DNA from 4 places in the Streptomyces sp. NPDC092952 genome. Region 1 is predicted to be linked to each of the others. Evidence: riboswitches for the same ligand, from Rfam matches in the RefSeq annotation. Region 1 holds a riboswitch; each other region holds the start of a gene.

Region 1 (7,407 bases):
CGGCTCCTCGACCTGGTCCAGATCATGGACCGGATCAGGGTCGCGTGCCCGTGGACCTCGCGGAAGACCCATGAGGGCCTCGCCAAGTACGCGATCGAGGAGGCGTACGAGCTGGTCGAGGCGATCGAGGACGGCGACCGGGACGAGCTCCGCGAGGAGCTGGGCGACGTCCTCCTCCAGGTCGTCTTCCACGCCAGGATCGCCGAGGAGGGCCGCCCCGGGGACGGCGCGGAACCGTTCTCCGTCGACGACGTGGCCGCCGGGCTCATCGAGAAACTGATCCACCGCCACCCGCACGTCTTCGGCGACGAGACCGCCGAGACCCCCGAGGACGTCCACGCCCACTGGCTGCGCACCAAGGCGGAGGAGAAGCGGCGCGACTCGGTCACCGACGGCGTCCCGGTCGGCCAGCCCGGCCTGGCGCTCGCGGCCAAGCTGGCGAGCCGGGTCCGCACCGCCGGTCTCGACGTGCCGCTCCCCGCCGGCGAGGGCATCGGCTACGAGCTCCTCGCCCTCGCCGTCCGGGCCGAACGGGACGGCGTCGACCCCGAGGCCGCCCTCCGCGCCGCGGGCCGCGCCTACCGGGACGCCATCAGGGCGGCGGAGGGCCACGGCGAGGGCCGAGAGGCAGCGGATAACGTCGAAGGGTGAACCACAGCCCCGCCGACGACCACCCCGCCACGCCCTCCACGGACCACCCGGCCGCCACGGACCGCCCCGCCGGGCCCGCCGCCTGCCCGGCCGCCGGCCCGGTCGTCCCGTCGGACCCGACCGTGGACCACCCGTCCGCCGCCGGGCCCGCCACGTGCCCGGCGGCGGACGGGGCGCCCGCACTCTTCACCTGGGAGTTCGCCACCGACCCGTACCCGGCGTACGCCTGGCTGCGCGAGCACAGCCCCGTCCACCGCACCGAGCTGCCCAGCGGCGTCGAGGCCTGGCTGGTGACCCGGTACGAGGACGCCCGGCAGGCCCTCGCCGACTCCCGGCTCTCCAAGAACCCGGCCCACCACGCCGGACCCGCGCACGCCAAGGGGAAGACCGGCATCCCGGGCGAGCGCAAGGCGGAGCTGATGACGCATCTGCTGAACATCGACCCGCCCGACCACACCCGGCTGCGCCGCCTCGTCTCCAAGGCGTTCACCCCGCGCCGGGTCGCCGGGTTCGCCCCGCGCGTGCAGGAACTGACGGACCGGCTCATCGACCGCTTCGCCGAGAGCGGCGAGGCCGACCTCATCCACGACCTGGCCTTCCCGCTCCCCATCTACGCCATCTGCGACCTGCTCGGCGTGCCGCCCGAGGACCAGGACGACTTCCGGGACTGGGCGGGCATGATGATCCGCCACGGCGGCGGCCCGCGCGGCGGCGTCGCCCGGTCGGTGAAGAAGATGCGCGGCTACCTCGCCGAACTCATCCACCGCAAGAGGGAGGAGCCCGGCGACGACCTGATCTCGGGGCTGATCCGGGCCAGCGACCACGGCGAGCACCTCACCGAGAACGAAGCCGCCGCCATGGCCTTCATCCTGCTCTTCGCCGGCTTCGAGACCACGGTCAACCTGATCGGAAACGGGGTGTATGCCCTGCTTCGCAACCCCGGGGAACGCGAACGGCTGCAACGCTCCCTCGACGCGGGGGAGGAGGAGCTGCTGGAGACCGGCATCGAGGAGCTGCTCCGCTACGACGGCCCGGTGGAGCTGGCCACCTGGCGGTTCGCCACCGAACCGCTGACGCTCGGCGGACAGTCCATCGAGGCCGGGGACCCGGTGCTCGTGGTTCTCGCGGCCGCCGACCGCGACCCGGACCGCTTCCCGGACCCCGACACCCTCGATCTCGCCCGACGTGACAATCAGCACCTCGGATACGGGCACGGCATCCACTACTGCCTCGGCGCGCCGCTCGCCCGGCTGGAGGGACGGACCGCGCTCGCCACCCTGCTGAACCGTCTCCCGGACCTGCGACTCGCGGTGGAACCGACCGATTTGCGGTGGCGTGGCGGGCTCATCATGCGCGGACTCCGCACGCTCCCGGTGCAGTTCACGCCGGAGTGCGCCGCACCAGAAACTGATGCCTCGTCAACTCTGTGACTTTCACGTGATCCGCGCTGCATCGACTTGTGACGCGCGTTCGAGTGCGGCTAGGTTCACCGTTCGACCCACGAGTCAGACGTCAGTCACACGGAAGGCAATTCCATGGGATCCGCGAACGGCAGGCACCGTCGCCCCCGGCAGGCACCGGCCATCGTCGTCGCAGCGGGCGTGACCGGATCGGCCATCGCCATTCCGCTGCTCGGCGCGTCGGGCGCGTCCGCGGCCGAGGCCACGACCTGGGACCGGGTGGCCGAGTGCGAGAGCGGCGGCGCCTGGAGCGCCGACTTCGGCAACGGCTCCTACGGCGGCCTCCAGATCTCGCCGGAGGTCTGGAAGGCGTACGGCGGCGAGACCTACGCGGACCGCGCCGACCTCGCCAGCCGGGCGCAGCAGATCGCGGTGGCCGAGAAGGTCCTGGCGGACAAGGGGCCGCAGGCGTGGCCCAGCTGTGCGGTCATCTCCGGCCTGGCGACGGACGGCTCGCTGCCCGGCGTCGACCCCGGCACGACCCCCTCCGGGGATGAGCAGGACGACACGTCGGACGTGGTCACGCCGCCCCACAGCGCCTGGGAGGGTGCGGACGCGGTGGACGGCTCGGACGGCTCGTCCGGCAACTCCGGCAAGCACAAGGGCGGGTCGAACGGGAACGGGAAGGGCTCGAAGGCGCCGTCCGCGGAGACCTCGCCCTCGGCCACCCCGTCCGATTCCACCGGCGCGCCGTCGAAGGCCGGCCAGGACGACTCCGCCTCGCCCGAGTCCTCCAGCGGCACGAACGGCCGCCACCGCGGCGCCCCGGCCGCCGACGAGAGCCGTGGCGCGGACGGCGGCCACCGCGAGTCCGGCCGGCACGCCTCGCGCGGCGGCGACGCGCGCGACACGGCCGGGCAGGCCGCCGACGGCACGTACGCCGTCCGGTCCGGGGACAACCTCTGGACGATTGCTGATGCACAGAAGGTCCCCGGCGGCTGGCCCGCGCTCTACGAGGCGAACAAGGACGTCATCGGCTCCGACCCGGACCTCATCCTCCCCGGTCAGAGCCTCGATCTCGGCGTGAAGGCCGAGTAGGGGCGAGCGGTCGGCGGTCCGGAAACCGCCTAAAAACGCCTCGGAAACCGGGGTAGTTCAGGGACCTATGTCCACTTATGCGTAAGTGAGACATGGGTCTCTTTGCGTCTTCCGGCGTGTCGCGATTCGGAGGGCCTTCCACCCCGCCCCGACCTGCGGAAACAGTAATTCTTCAGATGCAAGTACGGGCTGATTGTCTGATGTGTCCATCTTTGAATGTAGGGCTTGCGTATGTTTACGGTCGGAATCGCTCGCACCGCGGGCCCCGTCGACCGTCACGCCGAATCCTGCCGTCGGTCGAAGGGAAAACAGACGCGTACAGCGCCGTAGGCAGGAGCGGGGGACCCAGGTAAGCCGCCGGGTCCGGACGTCGGGACGACGTATCGGATCAGGCTTGGGGTGAAGTCGCGTGCTAGGACGTGCGACCGGGCAACTCACTCGGCCCGAACCCGACAGCTCACCTCGTAGGCGTCGGTGAGGAGAAGTTCCATGCTGCTTTCCAGCAAGGGCAAGCACCGCCGCCCGTCCAAGGCCGTCCGCCTCGTCACGCTCGCCGGTGTCGCGGGTGCCGCCGTCGCCGTGCCGCTGATGGGCGCCACCAACGCCTCCGCCGCCTCCGTCGCCACCTGGGACGCCGTCGCCCAGTGCGAGTCCGGCGGCAACTGGTCCATCAACACCGGCAACGGCTACTACGGCGGCCTGCAGTTCTCGCAGTCGAGCTGGGCCGCCGCCGGCGGTACCCAGTACGCCCCGCGCGCCGACCTGGCCACCAAGGCCCAGCAGATCGCCACCGCCGAGCGCCTCCTCGCCCTCCAGGGCCCGGGTGCCTGGGCCTGCGCCGGTGCCGGCGGCCTGACCAACGACGGTGTCGACCCGGGCGTCGACACCGGTTCGTCCTCGAACTCCTCCGCCAACTCGACCGCCGGCTCCGGCGCCTCCGAGCAGCAGAGCGCCGCCCCGAAGAAGCAGGCGCAGCCGAAGCCGGCCGAGCGCACCGAGGCCCCCGCCGCCTCCCGTTCGGACCGTGGCCAGGCCCCGAGCGCCGAGTCGAAGAAGACCGTCACCACCCCGACCGGCGAGAAGGTCAAGAAGGGCGACGGCGAGTACAAGGTCGTCGAGGGCGACTCGCTGAGCAGGATCGCCGCCGAGCACGGCGTCAAGGGCGGCTGGCAGCGGCTGTTCGAGCTGAACAAGGACATCGTCGAGGACGCCGACCTGATCTACCCGGGTCAGCAGCTGCACCTGACGAAGTAACACGGGACCCCGCGGCGCGGGCTCTCCCCTCCAGGCCGCCCCGGTCCGGCGCGCATCCCCCCGTGCGCACCGGACCGGGGCGATGCCGTCCCCCGGCCGTTGCGCCGGCTTCCCCGCTCCCTCCGCTCGGGGGAGCGGGGGTGCGTTCAACTGTTGTAGTTACCGACCGGTAAATTTTGGGCGGTATGACCGGCAATGAGGTCTCTCGGGTCGTTTTTCGTCCCAGGGGTCGGGCGGTCGTGGGGGCGGGCGGGCCGGGCCGGTTAGGCTCTTGTCGCAAGGCCAAAGCGACCCTGCACCAACAGCGTCATATCCCAGAAGGAGATGCCACGTGCCGTCCATCGACGTCGTCGTAGCCCGGGAAATCCTCGACTCCCGCGGAAACCCCACGGTCGAGGTCGAGGTCGGCCTCGACGACGGCAGCACGGGCCGTGCTGCCGTTCCGTCCGGCGCCTCCACCGGTCAGTTCGAGGCCATCGAGCTCCGTGACGGCGACCCCAACCGCTACCAGGGCAAGGGCGTCGAGAAGGCCGTCCTCGCCGTGATCGAGCAGATCGGCCCGGAGCTCGTCGGCTACGACGCCACCGAGCAGCGGCTGATCGACCAGGCGATGTTCGACCTGGACGCCACCGAGAACAAGGGCTCGCTCGGCGCCAACGCCATCCTCGGCGTCTCGCTGGCCGTCGCCCACGCCGCCTCCGAGGCCTCGGACCTGCCGCTCTTCCGCTACCTGGGCGGCCCGAACGCGCACCTGCTGCCCGTTCCGATGATGAACATCCTGAACGGCGGCTCGCACGCCGACTCCAACGTGGACATCCAGGAGTTCATGATCGCCCCGATCGGCGCGGAGTCCTTCTCCGAGGCCCTGCGCTGGGGCGCCGAGGTCTACCACACGCTGAAGAAGGTCCTGAAGACCAAGGGCCTGTCCACCGGCCTCGGCGACGAGGGCGGCTTCGCGCCGAACCTGGAGTCCAACCGCGCCGCCCTCGACCTCATCGTCGAGGCCATCAAGGAGGCCGGCTACGTCCCGGGCAAGGACATCGCGCTCGCGCTCGACGTCGCCGCGTCCGAGTTCTACAAGGACGGCACGTACGAGTTCGAGGGCAAGTCCCGCTCGGCCGCCGAGATGACCGAGTACTACGAGGAGCTCGTCGCCGCGTACCCGCTGGTCTCCATCGAGGACCCGCTGTTCGAGGACGACTGGGCCGGCTGGAAGGTCATCACCGACAGGCTCGGCGCCAAGGTGCAGATCGTCGGCGACGACCTCTTCGTCACCAACCCGGAGCGCCTGGCCCGCGGCATCGAGGAGGGCTCCGCCAACGCCCTGCTCGTCAAGGTCAACCAGATCGGCTCGCTGACCGAGACCCTGGACGCCGTCGAGCTGGCCCAGCGCAACGGCTTCAAGTGCATGATGTCGCACCGCTCCGGCGAGACCGAGGACGTCACCATCGCCGACCTCGCCGTCGCCGTGAACTGCGGCCAGATCAAGACCGGCGCCCCGGCCCGCTCGGACCGCGTCGCCAAGTACAACCAGCTGCTGCGCATCGAGGAGATCCTCGACGACGCGGCGGTGTACGCCGGCCGCTCCGCCTTCCCCCGGTTCCGCTCCGCGGACCAGTAGGCACAGCCGCTCCGCGGACCAGTAGGCACCCGCAGGCGCCGCCACTCCGCGGGCCTGCGGAAACGCCTCTCGCGGAGCAGTGCGCGCCGCGAACGGCCCCGGCCTCCGTCCGTCCCCGCACTCGGTCCCGTACCGTGTGCGGGGACGGACGTGCGTAATGGGGAGGCGGAGAGATGGCCGCGAAGGACCGGGACCGGTTCTCCACCGCGACCCGGCTGCGACTGCTCGGCGAGCAGACCGCCGCCCGCGTCTACCGTTCGCAGAACCGCCGCCAGGCCCGCCGCTCGCGGCTCACCGGCCGGGCGGCGTTCCTGGCGCTCGTCGTCTGCTCCCTGGTGGTCGTGCTCGCGTACCCGATGCGCAGTTACGTCTCGCAGCAGGACGAGATCGCCGACCAGCGGCGCCTCGCGCAGCAGGCCAAGGAACGCACCGAGGAGCTGCGCGACGAGAAGGCGCGGCTCCAGGACGACGCCTACATCAGGCGGCTGGCCCGTACGCATCTGCATTACCTTCTTCCGGGGGAGACCGGCTACACGGTCGTCGACCCCGACGCGGTCAAGGAGCGCCAGGGCCGGACGGACGGCTCCGGCCGCCCCTGGCACTCCAACCTGTGGGACGGCGTCGACAGCGCCGACCGCGGCTGACCTTCCCGCCGCCCGTCCCCGTAGTACCGCAGTTCGAGCAGACCCGATCAGAACCTAGGCAGGCATGGAAACCCCTCCTCCCCAGACCGAGTCCACCGCGCCCACCGAGGCGGACATCGCCGCGTTCCAGCAGCAGCTGGGCCGCCCGCCGCGCGGCCTGCGCGCCATCGCGCACCGCTGCCCCTGCGGCAACCCGGACGTGGTCGAGACGCAGCCCCGGCTGGAGGACGGCACCCCGTTCCCGACGACGTACTACCTGACGTGCCCGCGCGCAGCCTCCGCCATCGGCACGCTGGAGGCGAACGGGGTCATGAAGGAGATGACCGAGCGCCTCGCCACCGACCCCGAGCTGGCCGCCGCCTACCGGGCCGCCCACGAGGACTACATCGCCCGGCGCGACGCCATCGAGGTGCTGGAGGGCTTCCCGAGCGCGGGCGGCATGCCGGACCGGGTGAAGTGCCTGCACGTCCTGGTCGGGCACTCGCTGGCCGCCGGGCCGGGCGTGAACCCGCTGGGCGACGAGGCGATCGCGATGCTGCCGGAGTGGTGGCGCAAGGGCCCGTGCGTCACGCCCTGCGCCCCGCAGGACGGCGCGCCGGACGCGGGCTGACCGCCCTTCTTCCGCGCCCCCACCCCGCGCCCCGTCCGCCGGAGGGGCCCGATCTCCACAGGAGCAGCACCATGACCCGCGTGGCCGCCATCGACTGCGGTACCAACTCCATCCGCCTGCTCGTCGCCG
Region 2 (7,407 bases), on a different contig from region 1:
CGACGACGTCAGGGAGTCGGCCGCCATCTGCCCGGCGGCGGCGATCCGCCTGGTCCGGGCGTGACCGTCGGCCCTCCGCGCCGGATCGTCTTCGTCGGCGCCTCGGCGGCCGGTCTGTCGGCCGCCGAGGCCCCGCGCCGGGAAGGCTTCGACGGGGCGCTCGCCCCGGTCGGCCGGGAGCACCACCTCCCCTGCGACCGACCGCCGCCGTCCAGTCAGATCCTCTCGCGTACCTGGTCCGCCGAACGGACGGCCCTGCGCCCGTCGCCGGCCTGGAGGCCCCCGGAACCCGCACGGTGGCACCGGACGACGGAACCACCTGCGGCCACGACGGCCTGATCGCCGCCACCGGCGTCCGGCCCCGCGCCGTCCTCCCGGCCGCCCGTACCGGGCGTCCATGCACTGCGCACCCTGGACGACGCCGTCGCCCTGCGCGAGCGCCTCGGCGCGGGCCGCCGGCTGGTCGTCGGCGCCGGGTTCCTGGGCTCCGAAGTGGCGTCCTCGGCCCGCGATCCGGGGGCCGCCGTCACCCTCGTCGAGGCGGCGCCCGTTCCGCTCGCCCACGTCCTCGGGCACCGGGCCGGTGAACACCTCGCCCACGTGCACCGCGCGCACGGGGTGGATCTGCGTTCCGGCACCGGTGTCGCCGGAATCGTGGCCCCGGGCGGCCGGCTCACCGCCGCCCGGCTGTGCGACGGGGCCCTGGTCCCGGCCGACGACGTGCTCGTCGCCATCGGCTCCGCACCCGACACCGGCTAGCTCGACGGCAGCGGCCTGCGCCTGGCCGACGGGGTGGTCTGCGACCAGCACCTCGCCGCCGTCCCCGGCATCCGGGCCGCCGGGGACGTGGCCCGCCGGCACAACCCCCTGTTCGGCGCCGACATGCGCGGCGAGCACCGGACCAACGCCGCCGAGCAGGGCATGGCCGCCGCCCGCAACCTGCTCCACCCCCAATCCGCCCGCCCCGTACTTCTGGTCCGACCAGCGCGGGGTCAGGATCCAGGCGTACGGCCGGCTCCCCGGCCACCACGAAGCACGCGTCGTCGAGGGCGACCCGGCCCAAGGGCGGCTCCTCGTCGCCCGTCGCACCGGCCACCGGCTCACCGGCGCCCTGTCCTTCGGCATGCCGCCCACGGCACTGCGCCTCTGGTGCACGGTCATCGCCGCCGGAAGCGACTGGCGGGCGGCCATAGCGACAGCCCCGGCAGCCCGACCGCACACCCCTTGAGGCACCAGGGGTGTTGACCAGCAGTCCCGGCCGGTCAACGCCCCTCGTCCGGGATTTCCGGCCAGGTCCGGAAGCCCACGCAACGGCCGGATCGCCCCTCCGCGCCTGCCCATTCGGCGGGTTCACGGCGTTCCCGCATGCCTCGGCCGCCTCGTGGAACCGGCCGACGGGCCAGGTCGATGGCCCGAAACACTTCCCTCTTTCTGTACGTCCTGTACATTTTCTACGGAAGCCCGCCCAGGGCTTGGCCCGTACCGTTCCGGAAGAGAGGCGTCGCCATGCCGTTCCGCCCCGCAGCCCGCCATGTACTGCCCGAGTTCACCGAGCGCACGGCCGACGGCGTCCGCACCTTCGATCCGTACTCCAAACTGCTCGCCGAGCGGATCGTCTTCCTCGGCACCCCGGTCGACGACGCCGCCGCCTCGGACCTGATCGCGCAGTTCATGTATCTGGAGCACGCGGCCCCCGACCAGCCCCTCTCGCTCTACATCAACTCCCCCGGCGGCTCGTTCGAGGCCATGTCCGCGATCTACGACACGATGCGGTACGTGAACTGCGAGGTGGAGACCTTCTGCCTCGGCCAGGCCGGCCCCTGCGCCTCCGTACTGCTCGCCGCCGGGACGCCCGGCCACCGGCACGCGCTGCCCGGCGCCCGGGTGCTCGTGCGCCAGCCCGAACTTCCCGAGCCGATGCGGGGCCAGCCGTCCGACCTGGCCATCGAGGCGCGGGAGATGGAACGGCTCCACGCGCTCCTCGTCGAACTGCTGGCCCGGCACACCGGGCAGGACGCCGGGCGCATCGCCGAGGACATCGAGCGCGATCTGATCCTCGACGCGGCCGGGGCCCGGGCGTACGGCCTGGTGGACCACGTCCTGGAGAACCGGAACGCCGTCCGTGCACCGCACGGCGCGCGGTGACCACCCGATGCGACCGCCGGAGCCCCAGCCGCTTCCCGCACTGACCCGGGCCGAGGGGGAGTTCATCGACCGCTACCTCGACGTCGTCGACCAGATCGGCCGGATCAACCCGGCCCGGGGCAACGACACCTACGGCGCACTGCGCGCCGCACAGGCACTGGCCTCGCACGCGGTCGCACTGCGGGACGCCCTGACACTGATGCACGAGCGCGGGGAGGCACACATCCACACCACGACGCTCGCCCGGGCGCTGCGCGTCCTGGACGGCGAGCGCCGCGCCGGGCGCGTCACCGTGCCACCGGCTCCCACCAGTTGACCGGAGCGTACGCTCCGCCGTGGGCGGCGCGGCCCGCCGCACCGCCCACGGCCCGCGCCCCGTCCAGGCGGGCGACACACCCGACACGGTGATCGGATTTCCTCGCCCGTTCGGCGTAGGAAGCCCCCTGCGCAAGAGACCGCTCGACTTGCGCGTTTCGCGCGGACCACAGCTGGAATCAGCGCTTCCGCCGCTGGTACCGCGCCGGCCCGGTCATCCGGCAACAGTCCGGAAGGGTTCATGTCCACCCGAATGGATCAGCCGTGAGGAGCCTCACATATCAGTTTTTCAGCTCGGAAATCCCCCGGCCCGTGGGTCAAGATCCCTGGGACGACAAGCCCCCGCCACCGCGGCGGGGCGGTCCGGGTGGACGCCGAGTCCTGCCGCCGTCCGGATGTCTGGTCGACGAAAGTGGATCGGCAGGAGTGGAGGACCCGAGCACAACGGGTCGGCCCGGGCACACCGGACGACCCTCGGGGTGAAGCCGCACCACGCGGCCGGGCGACTTCGCAGGCCCGAACCCGACAGGTCATCCTTCACAGGCGGCTGACGAAGGGTTGCGCATGTCTGCGCAGGTTCATGTCCCGTCCTTGCTCGCCCGGGCCGGAACGGCCTCGGTCCTCACTCTCGCCGCCGTCGGCGGCACCATGCTCGCGCCGGGCGCCCAGACGGAGGCCCAGGCCGCGACCGTCTCGATGAAGGCGCTCGACATCGCGGCGTCGAAGAAGGGCTCACCGTACCGCTGGGGCGCCGCGGGCCCCCACCGCTTCGACTGCTCGGGCCTGACGCTCTACGCGTTCAAGAAGGCGGGCAGGAAGCTCCCCCGCACGGCCCAGCAGCAGTACAACCGGGCCAAGCACGTCCCGGCCTCGGACCGGCGCCGCGGCGACCTGGTCTTCTTCCACTCCGGCCGCAGCGTCTACCACGTCGGGATCTACGCCGGGGAGAACCGGATCTGGCACTCCCCGAAGGCCGGTGCCGTGGTGAGGCTGGAGAAGATCTGGAGCAGGAGCGTCTACTACGGCCGGGTCGGCTGAGCCCGGCCGGCCCGCCCCGCGGCCGCGGCCGTGCATCACGTTCGGCGCCAGACCGTCCGACGCGGCCCCCTCCCTGATCGACACCGGCCCGTCCGGCCGGCGGAGGAGAGGGAGGGAGGCCGCGCGGTCCTCACCGGGCCGTGCGGCCCGCCGTCGCGGAGCGGCCGCCGGACACGTACGGGGGCGGGTGCGGTCAGCCCGCGGGCGCGGTGCGCAGGACGGTCGACACGGCGGTGGTGATCTCCTCCTCGGTCAGGTCGGCGCGCGCGGTCAGCCGGAGCCGGGACACCCCGTCCGGCACCGACGGGGGCCGGAAGCAGCCGACGGCGACCCCGGCGGCGCGGCAGTCGGCCGCCCAGCGCACCGCCGCGTCCGCGGAGGGGGCGCGCACCGACACCACGGCCGCGTCGGGGCGTGCGGCGGTCAGCCCGGCCCCGGTCAGCCGTTCGTGGAGCGTGGCGGCCACGGCGCGGGCCCGGCCGGCCCGTTCCGGGTCGCGGCGCAGCAACCGCAGGCTCGCCAGGGCGGCGCCCGCCGCGGCCGGGGCGAGACCGGTGTCGAAGATGAACGTCCGGCCCGTGTTGACGAGGTGTTCGATGACGCGGGCCGGTCCGAGGACGGCTCCGCCCTGGCTGCCCAGGGACTTGGAGAGGGTCAGGGTGGCGACGGTCCCGGCGGTGCCCGCGAGCGAGGCGGCGGCCGGCGCACCCCGGCCGCCCGGCCCGAGCACGCCCAGGCCGTGTGCGTCGTCGACGAGCAGCGCGGCGTCCTCCGCACGGCAGACCTCGGCCAGTTCGGACAGCGGGGCCGCGTCGCCGTCGACCGAGAAGACCGAGTCCGTGACGGCGAGCGCCCGCCCGTCCCGTGTCCGCAGGGCCTTGCGTACGGCCTCGGGGTCGGCGTGCGGGACGACGGCGGTCCGGGCGCGGGAGAGCCGGCAGCCGTCCACGATCGAGGCGTGGTTGCCCGCGTCGGAGACGATCAGCGAGCCGTGTCCGGTGAGCGCCGTGACGGCGGCGAGGTTGGCCGCGTAGCCGGACGACAGCACCAGGGCCGCCTCGAAGCCGCAGAACTCGGCCAGCTCCCGTTCGAGTTCGGCGTGGAGCGCGGTGGAGCCGGTGACCAGCCGTGAACCGGTCGCTCCCGCGCCCCATTCGTGTGCGGCGGCGGCCGCGGCCGCAGTGACGTCGGGGTGTCTGGCCAGCCCCAGGTAGTCGTTGCTCGCGAGGTCCAGGAGCCCGGAGTCGGCGGGCCGGGGGCGGAGGACACGGACGAGTCCGGCATCGGCACGACGGCGTGCCTCGGCGTCGATCCAGCCGAACGGGTCGAAGGGCATGAGCGGTCCCTTTTGTAGGCAGCTCACAGACCCTAACCGTGGAAACCGCCGGTCATGGTGTGGCAATACACACACCCTCGACAGGCACTGTTGTCCGGTTCCTCCTTGGCTGCGGGACGCCGGTAGGACAGGATCTTCGCCATGGACCTCCTGACCACACTGGTGGACAAGGGCCTGCGGCGCGAGCTGCCGACCCGTGAAGAAGCCCTCGCCGTACTGGCGACCCCGGACGACGATCTGCTCGAAGTGGTGGCCGCGGCCGGGAAGGTGCGCCGTCAGTGGTTCGGGCGGCGCGTGAAACTCAACTACCTGGTCAACCTCAAGTCGGGGCTGTGCCCCGAGGACTGCTCGTACTGCTCGCAGCGGCTCGGCTCCAAGGCCGGGATCCTCAAGTACACCTGGCTGAAGCCGGACGAGGCGTCGAAGGTCGCCGCGGCCGGAGTGGCGGGCGGGGCCAAGCGGGTGTGTCTGGTGGCGAGCGGCCGCGGCCCCACGGACCGCGACGTCGACCGGGTGTCGGAGACCATCGAGGCGATCAAGGAGCAGAACGAGGGCGTCGAGGTGTGCGCCTGCCTCGGTCTGCTCTCCGACGGCCAGGCCGATCGGCTGCGGTCGGCCGGCGCCGACGCGTACAACCACAACCTCAACACGTCCGAGGCGACGTACGGGGACATCACCACCACCCACACCTACGCGGACCGGGTGGCGACGGTGCGTCAGGCCCAGTCCGCCGGGCTCTCGGCGTGTTCGGGACTGATCGCGGGCATGGGCGAGAGCGACGCCGACCTGGTGGACGTCGTCTTCTCGCTACGCGAACTGGACCCGGACTCGGTGCCGGTGAACTTCCTGATCCCGTTCGAGGGAACTCCGCTGGCCAAGGAGTGGAACCTCACCCCGCAGCACTGCCTGCGCATCCTGGCCATGGTCCGGTTCGTCTGCCCGGACGTGGAGGTACGGCTCTCCGGCGGGCGCGAGGTGCATCTGCGCTCGATGCAGCCGCTGGCCCTGCACCTGGTGAACTCGATCTTCCTGGGCGACTACCTGACCAGCGAGGGCCAGGCGGGCCAGACGGATCTGGACATGATCGCGGACGCCGGTTTCGAGGTGGAGGGCGCGGGCACGACGACGCTGCCCGCGCACCGGTCTGAGCAGGGCGGATGCGGCTCGCACGACGGCGGATGCACGCCCTGCGAGGGGACGCCCGAGGCGGATCCGGCCGCTCCCGCCGAGGCGCCGGCCGCGCGCACCGACCTGGTGGCGGTCCGCCGCCGCGGCGCGGGGACGGATCTCGCCCCCAATGCCTGAGCCGCTCTCCACGGCCGAGCTGAGGTCCCTGGACCGGGCCCATGTCTGGCATCCGTACGGCCCGATGCCGGGGCGTCAGGATCCGCTGGTCGTGGCGTCCGCGTCCGGGGTACGGCTCAGACTGGCCGAACCTTCCCACGGACAGGCCGAGTTGGTGGACGGCATGTCCTCCTGGTGGTCCGCGGTGCACGGCTACAACCATCCGGTCCTCAACGAGGCGGCCCGCGGGCAGTTGGGCCGGATGAGCCATGTGATGTTCGGCGGGCTCACCCATGAGCCCGCCGTGCGGCTGGCCTCCCGGCTGGTCGGGATCACCCCGGAGCCGCTGCGGCACGTCTTCCTCTCCGACTCGGGGTCGGTCGCGGTCGAGGTCGCGGTCAAGATGTGTCTGCAGTACTGGCGTTCGGCCGGGCGGCCCGCCAAGCAACGGCTGCTGACCTGGCGCGGCGGCTATCACGGGGACACCTGGCAGCCGATGTCGGTGTGCGACCCCGAAGGCGGGATGCACGAGCTGTGGTCGGGTGTCCTGCCCCGTCAGGTCTTCGCCGACGAGCCGCCGGCCGGCTTCGACGCGGAGCCGGACGCCGCCTACGTACGGCAGCTGCGGGAACTGATCGCCGGGCATGCCGAGGAGTTGGCGGCGGTGATCGTGGAGCCGGTGGTGCAGGGCGCGGGCGGAATGCGTTTCCACTCCCCCGCATATCTGCGGGTGCTGCGCGAGGCGTGCGACGCGAACGACGTGCTGCTGGTGTTCGACGAGATCGCCACCGGGTTCGGCCGGACCGGAAAGCTGTTCGCCGCCGGGCACGCCGGTGTCTCGCCCGATGTGATGTGCGTGGGCAAGGCGCTGACCGGCGGCTATCTGACGATGGCGGCGACGCTGTGCACCTCCCGGGTGGCGGAGGGCATCTCGCGCGGCAAGGTGCCGGTGCTCGCGCACGGCCCGACGTTCATGGGCAATCCGCTCGCCGCCGCGGTGGCGTGCGCCTCGATCGATCTGCTGCTCGGCCAGGACTGGGAGCGTGAGGTGGAGCGCATCGGGGCGGGGTTGCGGGAGGGACTCGCCCCGGCGTCCGAACTGCCCGGGGTGCGGGACGTACGGGTGCTGGGCGCGATCGGCGTCGTACAGCTGGATCACGAGGTGGACATGGCGGCCGCGACCCGGGCCGCGGTACGGGAAGGGGTGTGGCTGCGGCCGTTCCGCGACCTGGTCTACACGATGCCGCCGTATGTGACGGACGACGAGGACGTGGCGCGGATCTGCCGGG
Region 3 (7,407 bases), on a different contig from region 1:
GATCGATCCGCTCTTCCCGTACAGCCGGGATCCGCACCGTTCGGCCGGGCTGCCGTGCCGGACCGGTGAGTCGGTGATCTCGGTGGACGGGGAGGGCACCGTGCGGCGCTGCCACTTCGTCCCGGCGCCGCTCGGCAATCTCTACGACGGGAGCTACCGGCGGGCGCTGCGGCCGCGCGCCTGCCCGCTGGCGGTCTGCGACTGCCACATCGGCTATGTGCACCTGGAGACGCTGCCGCTGTACGACGTCTTCGCGGGCGGTGTGCTGGAGCGGATACCCGCCTCACCGCTACTGCCCGGCGGGCGCGGCTGAGCTTCGGCCACGTCCGCCGGGCGGCGGCGGTGCGTCGGGAACGGATCCGCGGGGCTACAGCGGCAGCAGGTCGGGGCGCTTGGCCTCGACGTGGTCGCCGGAGGACTCGCCGCGCAGCCGCCGCCCGATCCAGGGCACCAGGTGCTCGCGCGCCCAGTGGATGTCGTCGCGCCGGACCTCCAGGGTGCCTCGCTGGGCCTGCGGGGGCCATTCCTGGTCGGGGTCGGCCGGTATGTCGATGCCGAGGACCTGGGCGGCGCGCAGCGCGACCCTGGTGTGCCCCTCGGGCGACAGGTGGAGCCGGTCGTCGTCCCAGGCGCGCCGGTCCTGGACGGACCGCAGCGACCACAGGTCCAGGACCGGGCAGTCGTAGCGGTCGGCGATGGCCCGCACATGGGCGGTGTACGTCGCGACCTTGCCGCGCAGATGGCGCAGGACGGGAATGCCCCGGGTGTCGAAGCCGGTGGTGACCATGACCGTGCCGACCGCGCCGGTGAGCTCGGCGACGGCGCGCTCGAAGCGTTCGGCCACGTCGTCGGGGTCGGTTCCTGGCCGGATGATGTCGTTGCCCCCCGCGCAGAAGCTCACCAGGTCGGGGGCGAGCTCCTTGGCACGCGGCACCTGCTCCTCGACGATCTGGTCGAGGAGGCGTCCGCGTACGGCGAGATTGGCGTATCGGAATTCCGGGTGTGCGGGTCCTTCGGCGTCGTGTGCCGTATCGGGGTCCGGGAGTTGGTCCGCGAGAAGTACCGCGAACCGGTCCGCCCAGCCGACGAATGTTCCGTCCGGGCCGGGGTCACCGACTCCCTCGGTGAAGCTGTCGCCGATCGCCGCGTACGACCCGATGACGCCCTGTCGGTTGTTGACGCCACGCTGCATTTTTCTCGAATCGTCTGCCACAAGCGCTTATCCTGCACCGTCGAATGTGACCTACGCGACCGTAATAAAGGGTTGACGGGTGGTGACATAGACCACCCGGTCAGTTTTTGGCAAAGGGGGAATAGGCGGAAGGGGCGGTGCGCCACCGCGCACCGCCCCTTCCTTCGTCCTGCTCCGGGTCACGCTCAGACGGAGATGCCGTGCGAGGCCAGGTAGGCGATCGGGTCGATGTCCGAACCGTACTCGGGGCCGGTGCGGACCTCGAAGTGGAGGTGCGGGCCGGTGACGTTGCCGGTGGCGCCCGAGAGGCCGACCTGCTGGCCGGCGCTCACGGACTGGCCCGCCGAGACGGAGAGGGAGGACAGGTGGCCGTACTGCGAGTAGTGGCCGTCGGCGTGCTTGACGACGACCTGGTTGCCGTAGGCGCCGCCCCAGCCGGCGGTGACGACGGTGCCGGAGGTGATGGCCTTGACGCCGGTGCCGGTGGAGACGGGGAAGTCGATGCCGGTGTGGCTGCCGCTGGACCAGTTGGAGCCGGAGGCCCGGTAGTTGGTGGTGTGGTTGCCGGGGACCGGGTGGACGTAGCCGGAGCCGGTGTCCTCGGTGGCCGGGGCGGGGGCCGGGGCCTCCTCCGCAGCCGGGTCCGCCTGGTCCGCCGGGGCGGGCTGCTCGGCGGCCGGGGCGGCCTTCGACGGTGCGGCCGTACCGGCTGCGGCACCGGTGGGCGCGGCCGTACCGGCGGCGGCGCCGAGGGTCAGCTTCATGCCGGGGAGGATCAGGCTGGGGTTTCCGCCGACGACCTCGCGGTTGTCCTGGTACAGCTTCTGCCAGCCGCCCGCGACGTGGTGCTCGGCCGCGATCTTCGACAGGTAGTCGCCGGGGACGACGGAGTACGTGGCGGGTCCGGCCTGCGGGGCGGCCTTCGGCGCGGTGTGCGCGACGGGGGCCTGCTCCGGCGTGGTGGCCTGGTCGGCGGCGTGGGCGCCGGTGGCACCGAGCAGCGGCAGTGCGATGACGGCGCCACCGGTGCTGACCGCGGCGAAGCCTCGGGCGATGGGGCCGACCTTGGGACGGCGGTGCTTACCCGTGATGGGCATGGCGTCTTTCCTCTCCGGCGCCTGCGAGGTGAGCTGTCGGGTTCGGGCTGGAGATGCCCGGCCGCACGGTGTGCGGCTTCACCCCTAGCCGTCCGGATCTCTCCGGCCGGCGGCCTACCTGGTTCCCCCGCTCCTGCCACGCGATAAGTGGATGTGAATTCCGGTCGGCGGCAGGATTGGGCGGGCCGTCCGGAATGCGGTGACCGTAAGCGAGCCGGGACGGCGAGAACAAGCACCTGGTTCCCCGCCGGTATTCCGCTTCGGGAATTCGGAACGGAATTCCGGTCACCCTCCGTGGATTACGGATCTTGTTATTCCGCGCGGCGAAAGGAATTCCCGTCCCGTCCGCCGCCACACACCGTCACGAATATGATCCCGCTCACGGGCCGCCGACCATCTCCCTTATAAGCGGGAGATGTTCGTAAAAAGCGCGCATTACGGACATGCCCGGCTGCTCAGTCCTGTCGCAGGCGCAGCACCCGCGCGTCGAGATCGCCCCGGAGTCCGGTGTCCAGTCCCTGGTGGAACAGGACCGCACCGTGGTGGACCGCCCCCGTGTCCCGGCAGGTGTACGTGGCAGCGGGGTCGAGCCCGCGCAGCCGCAGGGCCGGCGGGCGCTCCCCGTACCGCTGCGCCTCCAGCCACATCAGGACCACGGTCTCCTCGCCGTGCACGTACTGGACGGCGCCGAGTCCGCCGCGCGGTTCGCGCAGCCGGTACAGCGCGCCCTGCTGCACCACGGGGCGGATCTCCTTGTAGAGATCCACCCAGCCACGCGCCTCGGCCAGCTCCTCCTCGCTCCACTCGGCGAGGTTCCCGCCGATGCCGAGCACTCCGGCCATCGCGCTCACGAACCGGAAACGCAGCGAACTGACCCTGCCGTTGAGCTGGCGGTTCGGGCTGTCGGTGACCCAGGCGGCCATCACCCGGGCCGGGTGGAGGTGACTGAACCCCTCCTGGATGGCGAGCCGGTCGAGCGGATCGGTGTTGTCGGAGGTCCACACCTGGTCGGTACGGGAGAGGATGCCCAGGTCGATCCGGCCGCCGCCGCCCGAGCAGGACTCGAAGGCGACGTGCGGGTGCGCGGCCCTGAGCCGGTCGATCAGCGCGTACAGGGCGTCCACATGGGCGGTCCAGATCCGCTGCGGGTACTCCTCGCCGGGCCAGCCGGGGTCGGTGAAACAGCGGTTGAAGTCCCATTTCACGTAGTCGACGGGGGTACCGGAGAGCAGTGCGTCCAGCTGCTCCCAGAGGTACTCCCGGACATCGGGCCTGGCCAGATTGAGCACCAGCTGGTTGCGGTACTCGGTGCGGGTCCGGCCGGGGACGTGCTGGACCCAGTCGGGGTGCGCCCGGTAGAGGTCGCTGTCGGGGTTGACCATCTCCGGTTCGACCCAGATGCCGAACCGCATGCCGAGTGCGTGCACCTCGTCGGCGAGCGGCTTCAGCCCGCCGGGGAACCGGTCCGGGTTCGGGGTCCAGTCGCCGAGTCCGGCCCGGTCGCTGGTCCGCCGCCCGAACCAGGCGTCGTCCACCACGAACAGCTCCACCCCCATGTCCGCGGCACGCCGGGCCAGGGTCCGCTGCTGGTCCAGCGAGATGTCGAAGCCGGTCGCCTCCCAGGAGTTGTAGAGCACCGGCCGAAGGGTCCCGGCGTCCGGGATCACATGGGCCAGCTGCCAGGCGTGCCAGGCGCGGCTGGCCCCGCCGAAGCCCCGGTCGCTCCAGAGCCCGGCGAAGACGGGCGTGGTGTACGACTCCCCCGGGGCGAGCCTGAGCAGCCCGGACTCGTCGTGCCCGGCGCCGCCGGTGATCTGGACGAGCCCGTCGGGCAGCCGCTGCACGCAGATCCGCCAGGAGCCGGACCAGCCGAGCGCGCAGCCGTAGACCTCGCCGCTCTCCTCGGTCGCCGCGCCGTCGGCGTCCAGCGCGGCCCACGGCAGGTACTGGTGGCCGGTGTGGCCGCGCCTGCTGGAGATGACGCTCTCGCCGTGGAGCAGTTCCGCGCGCTCGATCCGGGTCTCGGCCGACCAGCGGCCGTGCAGCCGGCCGATCCGCCAGCCGTCCCGGGCCGGCAGCGACCAGGCGGCCGCGTCGGCGCGCAGCAGTTCCAGCGGCGGGCCGTCCGGACCGGTGTGGGCGACGGTGGCCCAGCGCTCCACGACGTCGGAGTCGTCCCGCATCCGGTAGTGCAGGGTGAGGCCGAGCCGGTGCACGGCGTCGGTGAAGCCGATCCGCAGTTCGTCGCCGTCGGTCCCGGCACCCCGGAAGGTCCACTCGGTGCCGCGGACGAGCGGGGTGCGGACCGAGAGCGCGGGGCGGACGAACCGGGGGCCGCCCTCGACCGGGTACTCCTCGTGGCCGTCGAGGGGGGATTCGAAGCTCCGGTGGGGGAGGTCGGGTGCGGCCGCCAGGGCCTCGGCGGCGGCGAGTCCGATCCTCGGGCCCCAGTGCAGATGGAGCAGCTCGTCCCGTTCGGTCAGTGCCAGTGCGTAGCCGCTGTTCTCGCCGGTGAGCAGCCAGGTACGGCCGGTACGACCCGTCTCGATCATCGCGCCCCCATTTTCCGACAGTTCCGCACATCATCGGCCGCCGGGGAGGTGCGGGCAACGGTGCCTCGGGGGGATGCGCCGGGTGGGCGGGCCGCCGACAGACCCGGGTTCGCCCGGGTATCGACAGCCGGGGCCCGAGATGGTTGCCTGAGGAATCGATGCCGTAGGGTCGCGGCAGTCGTGCCGCCGACGACCAGCGGCGCCGGACATTCCTGGAGTAACCGTGACGCAGCAGCTGCCGCAGGTCCCGTCGACGGAGCCCGAGCTGGCGGGCGTCCGCAACTTCCGCGACGTGGGCGGTCTGCCCACCGTGGGCGGCCGGCGGGTGCGGTACGGGCGGCTCTTCCGCAGCGGTCACCTGGCGCACGCCACCACCGAGGACGCCGCCTTCCTGGGCGGCCTGGGGCTGCACACGGTCTTCGACTTCCGCAACTCCGCCGACCGCCGCCTCGACGGCGCGGACGTGGAGCTGCCGGGTGTGCGGAACGTGAGCATCCCGCTCTCCGACCCGGCCGACGGCGCGGAGTTCTGGCGCATGGTCCGGGACGGCGACATGGACCAGCTGCGCTCCGTCCTCGGCGACGGCAAGGGGGTGGCCCGGATGGTCGCCTCGTACCGTTCGATCATCCGGGAGCGCACCGCCGAGCACGGCCGGGTGCTGCACGCCCTGGCCGAGGACAGTGTGCCCGCGCTGATGCACTGCGCGGCGGGCAAGGACCGGGCGGGGCTGTCGATCGCGGTGTCGCTGCTGGCCGTCGGGGTCGAGCGCGAGGCCATCGAGGCCGACTACCTCAAGTCCAACGACGCGCACCGCCGCTACCGGATACGCCGCAGCGACACCTCGCCCGCCGGGATGTCGGCCGAGGTCATGGAGCTGCTGAACCCGCTCTTCGGCGCCCGCGCCGAGTATCTCGCCGCGGCCTTCGACACCATCGAGGAGACCTGGGGCTCCGCGGAGCGGTACTTCTCCGAGGGGCTCGGTCTCGCTCCCGAGACCCGGGAGCGGCTGCGCGACCGGCTCCTCGACCAGGCGTGACCGGGGGCGCTCAGCCCTTGCCTGCCACCTCGAACAGCAGGTAGAGGAAGGCGGCGACGACGTGCCCGGCGACGAGATAGGCGATGAGCCGGATCACGATGCCGCGCGGGAACTTGGACTCCTGGGCCTCGTAGTGCTTGCTGGAACCGAGCGGGTCGTAGTTCTCGGAATCGGACATGACGGTCCTCTCTGGCGACCGGGAACCGGTCTCAGTGGTGGATTCCGCCGCCGAGGCACAGCTCGGCGGCGGGGCTCTGCAGCAGGGTGTGGACGAAGAGGAGCTCGGCGCCCTCCCGGCCGGTGGCCGTGATCCGGTGCGGGGTGAGGGAGTCGAAGTGCGCGCTGTCGCCGGGGGCGAGGTCGTGCACGGTGTCCCCGAGCCAGACGCGGAGGTGCCCGGAGAGCACGTAGAGCCATTCCTCGCCGGGGTGGACCCGGACGAGATCGCCCTGGGCGCCGGGCGGGACCCGGACGCGGAGGGCCTGCATGGCCCGGCCGGAGCCGCCGGCCCGCCGGTACATCCAGCCGTCGGCCTCGGCCCCCTCGTACGCACCGCCCCGGATGACCGCGTCGCGCTCCGGGGGCATCTCGCCGAGGAGCTCGGAGACGGTCGTGCCGTAGATCCGGGCGAGGCCCAGGAGCATCGGCAGCGAGGGCTGACGGCGGCCCGTTTCGAGCCGGGAGAGATGGGCGGGCGAGAGCCCGGCCCGCTGCGCCGCGCTCTCCAGGGTGAGGCCGCGGCTCCTGCGCAGGTCGCGCAGGCGGGGCGCGACACCGGGCAGCTCCTCGGCCGCCCCTCCTTCGGGAGGATTCATGTACCCATTGGGCCAGGCAACCTGCCTGAGAGGCAAATTTCTTGCCTCTCAGGCAAAAACCCTCAGCGGTTGGCCACCGCCTGCTTCACCAGTGTCCTCCCGAAGTCCCACATGAGCCCACCCCCGCCGTGTGCGTCGTCCATCACCTCGGTGAAGGCCGCCACGAACCGGTCGACGTCCGCCTCGTCGATCACCAGCGGCGGAATCAGCTTGATCACCTCCAGGTGGTCGCCCGAGACCTGGGTGAGGATGCGGTGCTTCTGGAGCAGCGGCACCACGACCATCTGCGCGAAGAGCCCCTTGCGGGCCGCCTGGAGCATCGTCCAGCGGCTGCGCAGCTTCAGCGAGGACGGCCGGCCGAACTCGATGCCGATCATCAGCCCGCGCCCGCGCACCTCGTGCAGCAGCTCGTACCGGTCGACCAGGGCGGTCAGCCGCTCCCGCAGCAGGTCGCCGGTGCGGCGCGCACGGGCGACGATCTCCTCGTCCTCCATCACCGCGAGCACCGCGAGCCCGGCGGCCATCGCCTGGGCGTTGGAGCCGAAGCTCGCGGAGTGCACCAGCACCCGGTCCATCGAGGAGTAGACGCGGCGGAAGATCCAGTCCTTGCCCAGGGTCGCGCCGACCGGCACGTAGCCGCCGGAGAGTGCCTTGGCGACGCAGACGAGATCGGGCTCGACGCCCTCCTCGTGCTGGTACGCGTAGAAGTCGCCGG
Region 4 (7,407 bases), on a different contig from region 1:
GTGCGCGGCCTGGTCTATCCGGTGCCCGACCCGGCCTTCCCGTTCCTCGGCGTCCACCTGACCCGGGGCCACGACGGCGGCGTCCATGTCGGTCCGAACGCGGTGCCCGCGCTGGCCCGCGAGGGGTACGGCTGGCCGGTCGTGCGCCCGCGCGAGCTGGCGGACACCCTGACCTGGCCCGGCAGCTGGCGGATCGCCCGCAGACACTGGCGGTACGGGGCGGGCGAGGTGCACCGCTCGCTGTCGAAGCGTGCGTTCACCGACGCCGTACGACGGCTGCTGCCCGAGGTGACGGAGGCCGATCTGCGACCGGCCCCGGCCGGGGTGAGGGCCCAGGCCGTCCTCCGCGACGGCACGCTGGTCGACGACTTCCTGATCCGCGAGGCCCCGCACACCGTCCATGTGCTGAACGCGCCGTCGCCCGCCGCGACGGCCTCGCTGCCCATCGGACGGGAGGTGGCACGCAGGGCGCTGCTCCGGGCGCGGGAGACGGGGTGGAGGCCGCCCGCCGTAGAATCGGGGCATTGTGTCTGAGCCCATGAACCCCTCCGAGAGCCCCTCCGAGAATCTCGCCGAGAACCGCTCCGAGGGCCTCACCGAGAACTCCCCCGCCCCGGCGACGGGCAACGCCCCGGCGACCGGCGGCGCACCGGCAGCGGGCGGCGCACCGTCGGCGGACGGCCGGTCCACCGCCGGGATCCCGGACGACCTGCGGGAGGCCGCCTTCGAGCGGCAGCGCAGGCTGCGCCAGGAGTCGCGCTTCCCGGGCGGGCCCGCCATCGACCCGGCCGGTTCGCACCACGAGCGCCGCATCCGCAGCTTCCAGCCGCGCCGCAGCCGGGTCACGCCCGGCCAGCAGGACGCCCTGCTGCGGCTCTGGCCCCAGTGGGGCCTGGACATCGACGGGCAGCGCGTCCTCGACCTGCCCGGAATGTTCGACGGGCTCCCGGTCGTGCTGGAGATCGGCTTCGGCATGGGTGAGGCCACCGCGCAGATGGCCGCCGACGACCCGGGCACCGGCATCCTCGCCGTGGACGTGCACACCCCCGGCCAGGGCAACCTCCTCGGCCTCGCCGACCGGAACGGCCTGTCCAACATCCGGGTGGCCAACGGTGACGCGATCATCCTGCTCCGCGAGATGCTCGCGCCGGACTCGCTGGACGGCCTCCGGGTGTACTTCCCCGACCCGTGGCCCAAGAAGCGGCACCACAAGCGGCGGCTGATCCAGCCGGAGTTCCTCGACCTGGTGGCCGGGCGGCTGAAGCCGGGCGCGGTGCTCCACTGCGCGACCGACTGGGAGCCGTACGCCGAGCAGATGCTGGAGGTGCTGACCGCGCACCCCCGTTTCGAGAACACGGCGGCGGACGGCGGATACGCCCCCCGGCCCGCGTTCCGGCCGCTGACCCGGTTCGAGGGGCAGGGCCTCGACAAGGGCCACGTCGTGCACGACCTGCTGTTCGCCCGCGTCTGACACCCCCGTGGCCGGGTGCCGTCCGTCCCCTCCGGGCCGGGCGGTACCGGGCCCTCGGGCGGACGGTGTCCGGTCAGTGGGCGGACCGTGTCCGGTCGTCCCGTGGTCAGGTGTCAGTCCCGCTGGTTAGGGTCGTCGGGTGGTGTCCGACGAGTCCGCAGAACAGCGACAGTCCCCGCCCGCCGTCCCGCTCCCCGAGGAGCCGGCCGGCGGGATGCTGGCTGCCGTGCCGCAGCGCGCGCACGGGTGGTACCGGCCGCGCCGGGTCGGCCGGGTGTGGCGCAGCCGGGCCTTCCGCATCACGGTCGTGTGCACGGTCCTCGCGCTCTGTGCCCTGACGATCCTGGCCCTGGTCCGTGACCAGACGGGCACGCAGGGCTTTCTCGTCGGCCTCGGGCTCGCCGTGCTGCCCGTCCCGCTGCTGGCGGCCGCGTTCCGCTGGCTGGACCGGATCGAGCCGAGTCCCTGGCGGAATCTGCTGTTCGCCTTCGCCTGGGGAGCGTTCGCCGCCGCCCTGGTCGCGCTCCTGGCGAATTCGTTCGCGATCCGGTGGATAGCCACGACCACCACCGATCCGTCGAACGCCGACACCCTCGGGGCCACGGTGATAGCGCCGTTCGTCGAGGAGAGCGCCAAGGCCGCCGCGGTCCTGCTGATCTTCCTGTTCCGCAGACGGCAGTTCACCGGTGTCGTCGACGGCATCGCGATAGCCGGGCTCACCGCGAGCGGCTTCGCCTTCACCGAGAACATCCTGTACCTGGGCAACGCCTTCGGCGAGGACCAGGAGATCGGTCATGCGGGCGTCCCGGCGATGACGGCGGCGACGTTCTTCGTGCGGGCGGTGATGTCGCCGTTCGCGCACCCGCTCTTCACGTCACTGACCGGCATAGGTTTCGGGCTCGCCGCGGCGAGCCTGCGTCACCAGAAGCTCCGCCGTGTCCTGCTGCCGCTGCTCGGGCTCGTCCTCGCGATGGGCATGCACGCGCTGTGGAACGGTTCGGCGGTCCTGAGCCCGCTGGGTTTCTACGCGGTGTACGGGGTGTTCATGGTCCCGGTCTTCGGCCTGGTGACATGGCTGGCGATCTGGTCGCGCTACCGCAGGCTCCGTACGCTCTGCGCCGAGCTGCCCGCCTACGCGGCGGCCGGCTGGCTGACCCCGGTGGAGCCGCTCGCGCTCTCCTCGATGCGGGCCCGGGGCATCGCCCGCGACATGGCCCGCCATCAGTACACCGTCGCGGCCGCGGACAAGGCGGCGGCGAAGGCCCAGGGGAAGGCGGCCGCGGTCGCCGTCGTGGAGTACGAGTCCTTCGCGACCAGGCTGGCCGCGCTGCGGCTCGGGGCCCGCCGGGGCGAGGCGGGCCCGGACTTCGCCGAGCGCGAGCTGGAGCTGCTGCGCCTTCTGTGGGAGCGCCGGGAGGTGGCCGTTCCGGCGCTCACGTACGCGGCGCAGGTGACGGGGCGGCTGCGCCCCCACCGCATGCCGCCGTTCCCCTACGCCCAGCAGCAGCCGTTCCCGCCCCACGCGCAACAGCATCCGCTCCCGCCCCACGCACAGCCCCACACTCAGCAGAACCCGTACGCCCAGACCGGCCCGTATCCGCAGCCCGTCCGGCCCGGCAGCCCGTACACGTATCCGTACGCGCCGTACGCCCGGCCCGTCGCCTACCCGCAGCCGGCGCAGGCGCCCCACCCGGCGTACGGCCCGTACCCGCACCCGTAGCGACGGCCGGGGCGCGCGGCCCCGGCCGTCGGATCAGGCGGATGCCTCGGTGAGCTCGGCCAGCTCCTGCTCGGTCAGCACGAGGTCGGCGACGGCCACCAGCGCGGGCAGCTGCTCGACCGTACGGGCCGAGGCGATCGGCGCGGCCACGGTCGGCCGGGAGGCCAGCCAGGCCAGCGCGACGGTCGCGATCTGCGCGTCGTGCGCCTCGGCCACCTTGTCCAGCGCGGCCAGGACCTTCTGTCCCCGCTCCGAGTCGCGGTACTGCGCCACGCTCCCGGCCCGCGCGCTCTCCACCTCGGCACCCGGACGGTACTTGCCGGTCAGGAAGCCCGAGGCGAGAGCGAAGTACGGCACGGCGGCCAGCCCGGCGCGGGCGACCGTGTCCTGGAGCGCGCCCTCGTACGTGTCGCGGGAGACCAGGTTGTAGTGCGGCTGGAGGGCGACGTAGCGGGCCAGGCCCTCGCGCTCGGAGAAGTCCAGCGAGGCCTGGAGCCGCTCGGGGCTGATGTTGGAGGCGGCGATCTCCCGGACCTTGCCCTCCTTCACCAGCTGGTCCAGGGCGGTGATGATCTCCTCGACCGGCACGGACTCGTCGTCGAAGTGCGTGTAGTAGAGGTCGATGCGGTCGGTGCCGAGCCGGCGCAGCGACGCCTCGGCGGCGGCCTTGATGTTGGCCGGGGCGAGCCCCTTGTAGTCGGGGTGGGTGGAGACCTTGGTGGCGATGACGAGGTCGTCGCGGTCGGAGCGGGAGGCGAGCCACTTCCCGATGACCGTCTCCGACTCCCCGCCCTCGTTGCCCGGAACCCAGGCGGAGTAGCCGTCCGCGGTGTCGACGAAGTTGCCCCCGGCCGCGGTGTACGCGTCCAGCACGGCGAAGGACTGTGCCTCGTCGGCCGTCCAACCGAACACGTTGCCGCCGAGTGCGAGCGGGAAGACCTGGAGACCGGAGGAGCCCAGCGGGCGAAGAGAAGTCATGAGTGGATCAACGAACCCCGGCGGGCCCGCTATTCCGCCCGCACCGGACCGTCCACCCGAACGGACGCCCGTGGAAGACGCCCGTGGAAACGGACCAGCGGCGGGAAAGGGCCGACAGCGGAAAAGGGCTGGCAGCCAAAAGGACCGGCAGCCCTGACGTCGGGGGGAGAGCGTCGGGGCTGCCGGGGTTCATGGGCCGGACGGACCGGCCCCGGCACCGGGGGAACCGGCGCGGGGAGCGGTGTCCGAAGGACGGATCAGGGGTTGAGGCCCTTGCTGTGGAACCAGGCCATCGGGTCGACGCCCGAACCGTCGGGGGTGTGGACCTCCAGGTGGAGGTGGGGACCGGTCACGTTGCCGGTCGCGCCGACCCGGCCGATGGTCTCGCCGGTGGTGACCTTCTGGCCCACGCTGACGCCGATCGACGACTGGTGGCAGAACCAGATCTCCGTACCGTCGTCCAGCTCCAGCACGGTGCGGTAGCCGTACGAACCGGCCAGACCGGCCGACTTGATCGTGCCGCTGTGGACGGCCTTGATCGGGGTGCCGGTCGGGGCGGCGAAGTCGAGGCCGGTGTGGTGGCCGGAGGCCCACATCGACCCGGCCTGACCGTAGGTCGAGGTGATCGTGTACGAGAAGGTCGGGAGGGAGTAGCTGGCGGCGAGCTTGGCCAGCCGCAGCGCCTCCGCCTTCTTCTTGGCCTCTTCCTCCGCCTTCTTCTTCTCGGCGGCGACCTTGGCCTCGGCCGCGTCCTGCTGCTTCTTCGCCTCGGCGGCGGCCTTCTCGGCGGCGGCCTTCTCCTCGGCCGCCTTCGCCTCGGCGGCGGCAGCGTCCTGCTGCTGCTCGGCCTGCTGGAGAATGCGGGCGCGCAGCGCCTCACCGGCGTCCGTGGTGCCCTGCTCGGCCTCGGCAGTGGTGATGCCGGCGGTGGTGAGCGGGGCGGTCTCGCCCTGGTCCGCCCCGTCGGTCTGGGACCCGTCGGAGAACAGGGCGCCCACGCCGGGAAGGGACTTGGCGTCCGGAAGGTTGTTCGTGATCGCGTCCGGCACCGAGATGGAGACCGGGGGCTTGCCCTGCGCGGTGGCCATGCCGCCCGCGCCGACCGCCGCTATCACGCCGACACCCAGGACCGTGGAGCTGCGGGCGAGTCCCGTGCGCTGCTTGGCGACACGGTGCCGGCCGCGCACCGGGCGGACCGTCTCCTCCGTGGGGTTCCACTCGCTCCAGCCGCGCTCGGCCTCGCCGTCGCCGGCGTCGGAGCGGAAGTCGGTGGTGAACTCACCGGTGCGGTCGGCGTCGAGGCCGGTGCCGTAGCCGTAGTCGGCAACGCCGTAGCCGGTGCCGTAATCGCCGTGATCGCCCTGGAACCGGGAAGGGGCTTCTGGGGCAGGCTTGTTGGACGCCACGGGGGCGCACTCCTTTCCTTCCTTCTCGCCTACCGGGTTAGCTGACGGGTTCGGAGCAGGAAGGTCTCCTACGGGCACCTCCGTCTCTCACGAGACACAGGTGTCCGATTCACCCCATGGTGGTGGTTCCCCGGTTCCCTTGCGGGATTCGGCGCTCGCGCACGGCGCCGCCATTGATGACGGCTGGGACGACCGCGCTGCGTTATCGAACGTTAATAGACACCGGGGCCCCATTCCAAGCTGTTCCCACTGATCGTTCACGTCTTTGGCCTGGACTTTACGGGACATAGCCATACCAACAGGCCTACTTGACCATCACTCAGCGGCCGACTCGTTTCTGACGTTATGTCAAATGTTATGCGGAGCGGCGTCCTTCGATTACGCACGGTGGCATCCCCTTGCGGCAGTTCGGCCCGGTCCCGCGCGCCCCCGTTCAGTCCCGCCCCGCGCCCGTGCAGCCCCGCCCCCAGCCGTCCAGTCCCGCTCCCGGCCCGTTCACCCCTGCTCCGCCCCCACGATCGGCACGGTCCGGCGCCGGTCCGGCTGCCCCTGCGCGGGACGCACCACCGCGAGCAGCGCCATGTCGTCGGTCGTCTCGCCACCGGTGTGCAGGCGTACGTCGTCGGTCAGCGCGGAGAGCAGCTTCTCCGGCCCCGGAAAGATCCGCCCGCGCAGCCGGGCCGCCGGGTCGTAGAAGACCCCCTCGGCGTTCCGCGCCTCGGAGAGGCCGTCCGTGTAGAGGAGCAGCGTCGTCCCGTCCGGCAGCTCCCACTCGTCCGTCCGCTCCGACCACACCCCCAGCCCCATGCCGAGCGGCAGCGCGGGCACCGAGGGGCGCAGCACCTCCAGCGCCCCGTCCGGGTGGAGCAGGATCGGCTCGGGGTGGCCCCGGTTGACGACCCGCACCCGGGACAGCCCGGCCGGGATCTCGGCCAGTACGGCGGTGATGAAGCCTTCGAGCACGTCGAGCCCGCCTCGCCGCGCCTCCTCCCGGGACAGCGCCCGCTCCAGCCGGCCCGCCACGTCCGCCAGCGAGGACTCCTGCTCGGCCGCCTCGCGGAACGCCCCGATGACCACCGCGACCGTCTCCACGGCTCCGAGCCCCTTGCCCCGCACGTCCCCGACCACCATCCGCACCCCGTGCGGGGTGTCCGCCACGGCGAACAGGTCGCCGCCGACGTACTCGTCCGCCTGCGCCGCCTCGTACCGTGCCGCGACCTGAAGTCCTCCGATCCGGGCGGCCGGTTGGGGCACCACCGCGCGCATGGCCGTCTCCGCGATGAACCGGGCGGAGGCCAGCTGCTCGTTGCTCCGCCGCACCACTCCGTTGATCACGACCGCGAGGATCGAGACGGTGGCCAGGGTGAGCAGCTCGATCAGCGGCACGACCTCCGGCAACGTGCTGCTGTAGAGGCGCAGCAGGATGACCGCCAGCATCGAGGCGGCGCCGGTCCGGATCGTGCTGGCGAGCGAGAAGAACGGGGCGGCGATCAGCGGCGCGGCCACGAAGAGCGGAATGGCGGTGAAGGTCTGCGGGGTGAGGCTGTCGAAGAGCAGTCCGCCGAGGATCATCAGCGCGGGCAGCGTACGGACGAAGCTCCGGCCGCGGGTGTCACCCCCGGCGTGCCGACCGCGCCTCTTCTCCCACTTCCACACCTGTGGTCTCCTGCCCGGTACGCACGCGGCCGCGGACAGCGCCGCGCCCCGCCCCCAGCCTCACCGGAGCGGGAACGGGCGGCGACTCCGCGTCGGCCGAAGGAGGTACCCGCTCATGCCCGGGAGAAAACAAATCGGGCCCGGCACGCTGTCTGCGTACCGGGCCCGATTCTTCA

Evidence for each region. Region 1 has a riboswitch for cyclic di-AMP ahead of ACIQGQ_RS11410 (transglycosylase family protein). Riboswitches for the same ligand answer to the same signal wherever they lie in the genome.
Region 2: it holds a riboswitch for cyclic di-AMP, as region 1 does, so the genes downstream of both, ACIQGQ_RS26845 (C40 family peptidase) here and ACIQGQ_RS11410 (transglycosylase family protein) in region 1, are expected to answer to the same signal.
Region 3: it holds a riboswitch for cyclic di-AMP, as region 1 does, so the genes downstream of both, ACIQGQ_RS21980 (peptidoglycan DD-metalloendopeptidase family protein) here and ACIQGQ_RS11410 (transglycosylase family protein) in region 1, are expected to answer to the same signal.
Region 4: it holds a riboswitch for cyclic di-AMP, as region 1 does, so the genes downstream of both, ACIQGQ_RS07730 (M23 family metallopeptidase) here and ACIQGQ_RS11410 (transglycosylase family protein) in region 1, are expected to answer to the same signal.

Annotation. Positions count from the first base shown of each region.
Region 1 is NZ_JBIVPT010000004.1:84,353-91,759, reverse strand. It holds gene ACIQGQ_RS11425 (nucleoside triphosphate pyrophosphohydrolase) at 1-651, shown strand, start outside; gene ACIQGQ_RS11420 (cytochrome P450) at 774-2,081, shown strand; gene ACIQGQ_RS11415 (transglycosylase family protein) at 2,187-3,149, shown strand; cyclic di-AMP (ydaO/yuaA leader) riboswitch at 3,462-3,635, shown strand; gene ACIQGQ_RS11410 (transglycosylase family protein) at 3,639-4,403, shown strand; gene eno (phosphopyruvate hydratase) at 4,735-6,024, shown strand; gene ACIQGQ_RS11400 (septum formation initiator family protein) at 6,198-6,668, shown strand; gene ACIQGQ_RS11395 (DUF501 domain-containing protein) at 6,733-7,278, shown strand; gene ACIQGQ_RS11390 (exopolyphosphatase) at 7,350-7,407, shown strand, end outside.
Region 2 is NZ_JBIVPT010000013.1:105,552-112,958, forward strand. It holds gene ACIQGQ_RS26815 (ferredoxin) at 1-64, shown strand, start outside; gene ACIQGQ_RS26820 (hypothetical protein) at 61-339, shown strand; gene ACIQGQ_RS26825 (FAD-dependent oxidoreductase) at 412-759, shown strand; gene ACIQGQ_RS26830 (oxidoreductase C-terminal domain-containing protein) at 641-1,228, shown strand; gene ACIQGQ_RS26835 (ATP-dependent Clp protease proteolytic subunit) at 1,507-2,145, shown strand; gene ACIQGQ_RS26840 (hypothetical protein) at 2,153-2,461, shown strand; cyclic di-AMP (ydaO/yuaA leader) riboswitch at 2,855-3,021, shown strand; gene ACIQGQ_RS26845 (C40 family peptidase) at 3,025-3,498, shown strand; gene ACIQGQ_RS26850 (8-amino-7-oxononanoate synthase) at 3,692-4,834, opposite strand; gene bioB (biotin synthase BioB) at 4,976-6,139, shown strand; gene ACIQGQ_RS26860 (adenosylmethionine--8-amino-7-oxononanoate transaminase) at 6,132-7,407, shown strand, end outside.
Region 3 is NZ_JBIVPT010000009.1:17,364-24,770, forward strand. It holds gene ACIQGQ_RS21970 (STM4011 family radical SAM protein) at 1-313, shown strand, start outside; gene ACIQGQ_RS21975 (SGNH/GDSL hydrolase family protein) at 368-1,213, opposite strand; gene ACIQGQ_RS21980 (peptidoglycan DD-metalloendopeptidase family protein) at 1,378-2,289, opposite strand; cyclic di-AMP (ydaO/yuaA leader) riboswitch at 2,293-2,449, opposite strand; gene ACIQGQ_RS21985 (alpha-galactosidase) at 2,745-4,841, opposite strand; gene ACIQGQ_RS21990 (tyrosine-protein phosphatase) at 5,065-5,877, shown strand; gene ACIQGQ_RS21995 (DUF6126 family protein) at 5,888-6,055, opposite strand; gene ACIQGQ_RS22000 (XRE family transcriptional regulator) at 6,087-6,692, opposite strand; gene ACIQGQ_RS22005 (aspartate aminotransferase family protein) at 6,755-7,407, opposite strand, start outside.
Region 4 is NZ_JBIVPT010000003.1:15,223-22,629, forward strand. It holds gene lhgO (L-2-hydroxyglutarate oxidase) at 1-534, shown strand, start outside; gene trmB (tRNA (guanosine(46)-N7)-methyltransferase TrmB) at 527-1,471, shown strand; gene ACIQGQ_RS07720 (PrsW family glutamic-type intramembrane protease) at 1,614-3,191, shown strand; gene ACIQGQ_RS07725 (aldo/keto reductase) at 3,225-4,169, opposite strand; gene ACIQGQ_RS07730 (M23 family metallopeptidase) at 4,427-5,575, opposite strand; cyclic di-AMP (ydaO/yuaA leader) riboswitch at 5,587-5,739, opposite strand; gene ACIQGQ_RS07735 (PP2C family protein-serine/threonine phosphatase) at 6,071-7,231, opposite strand.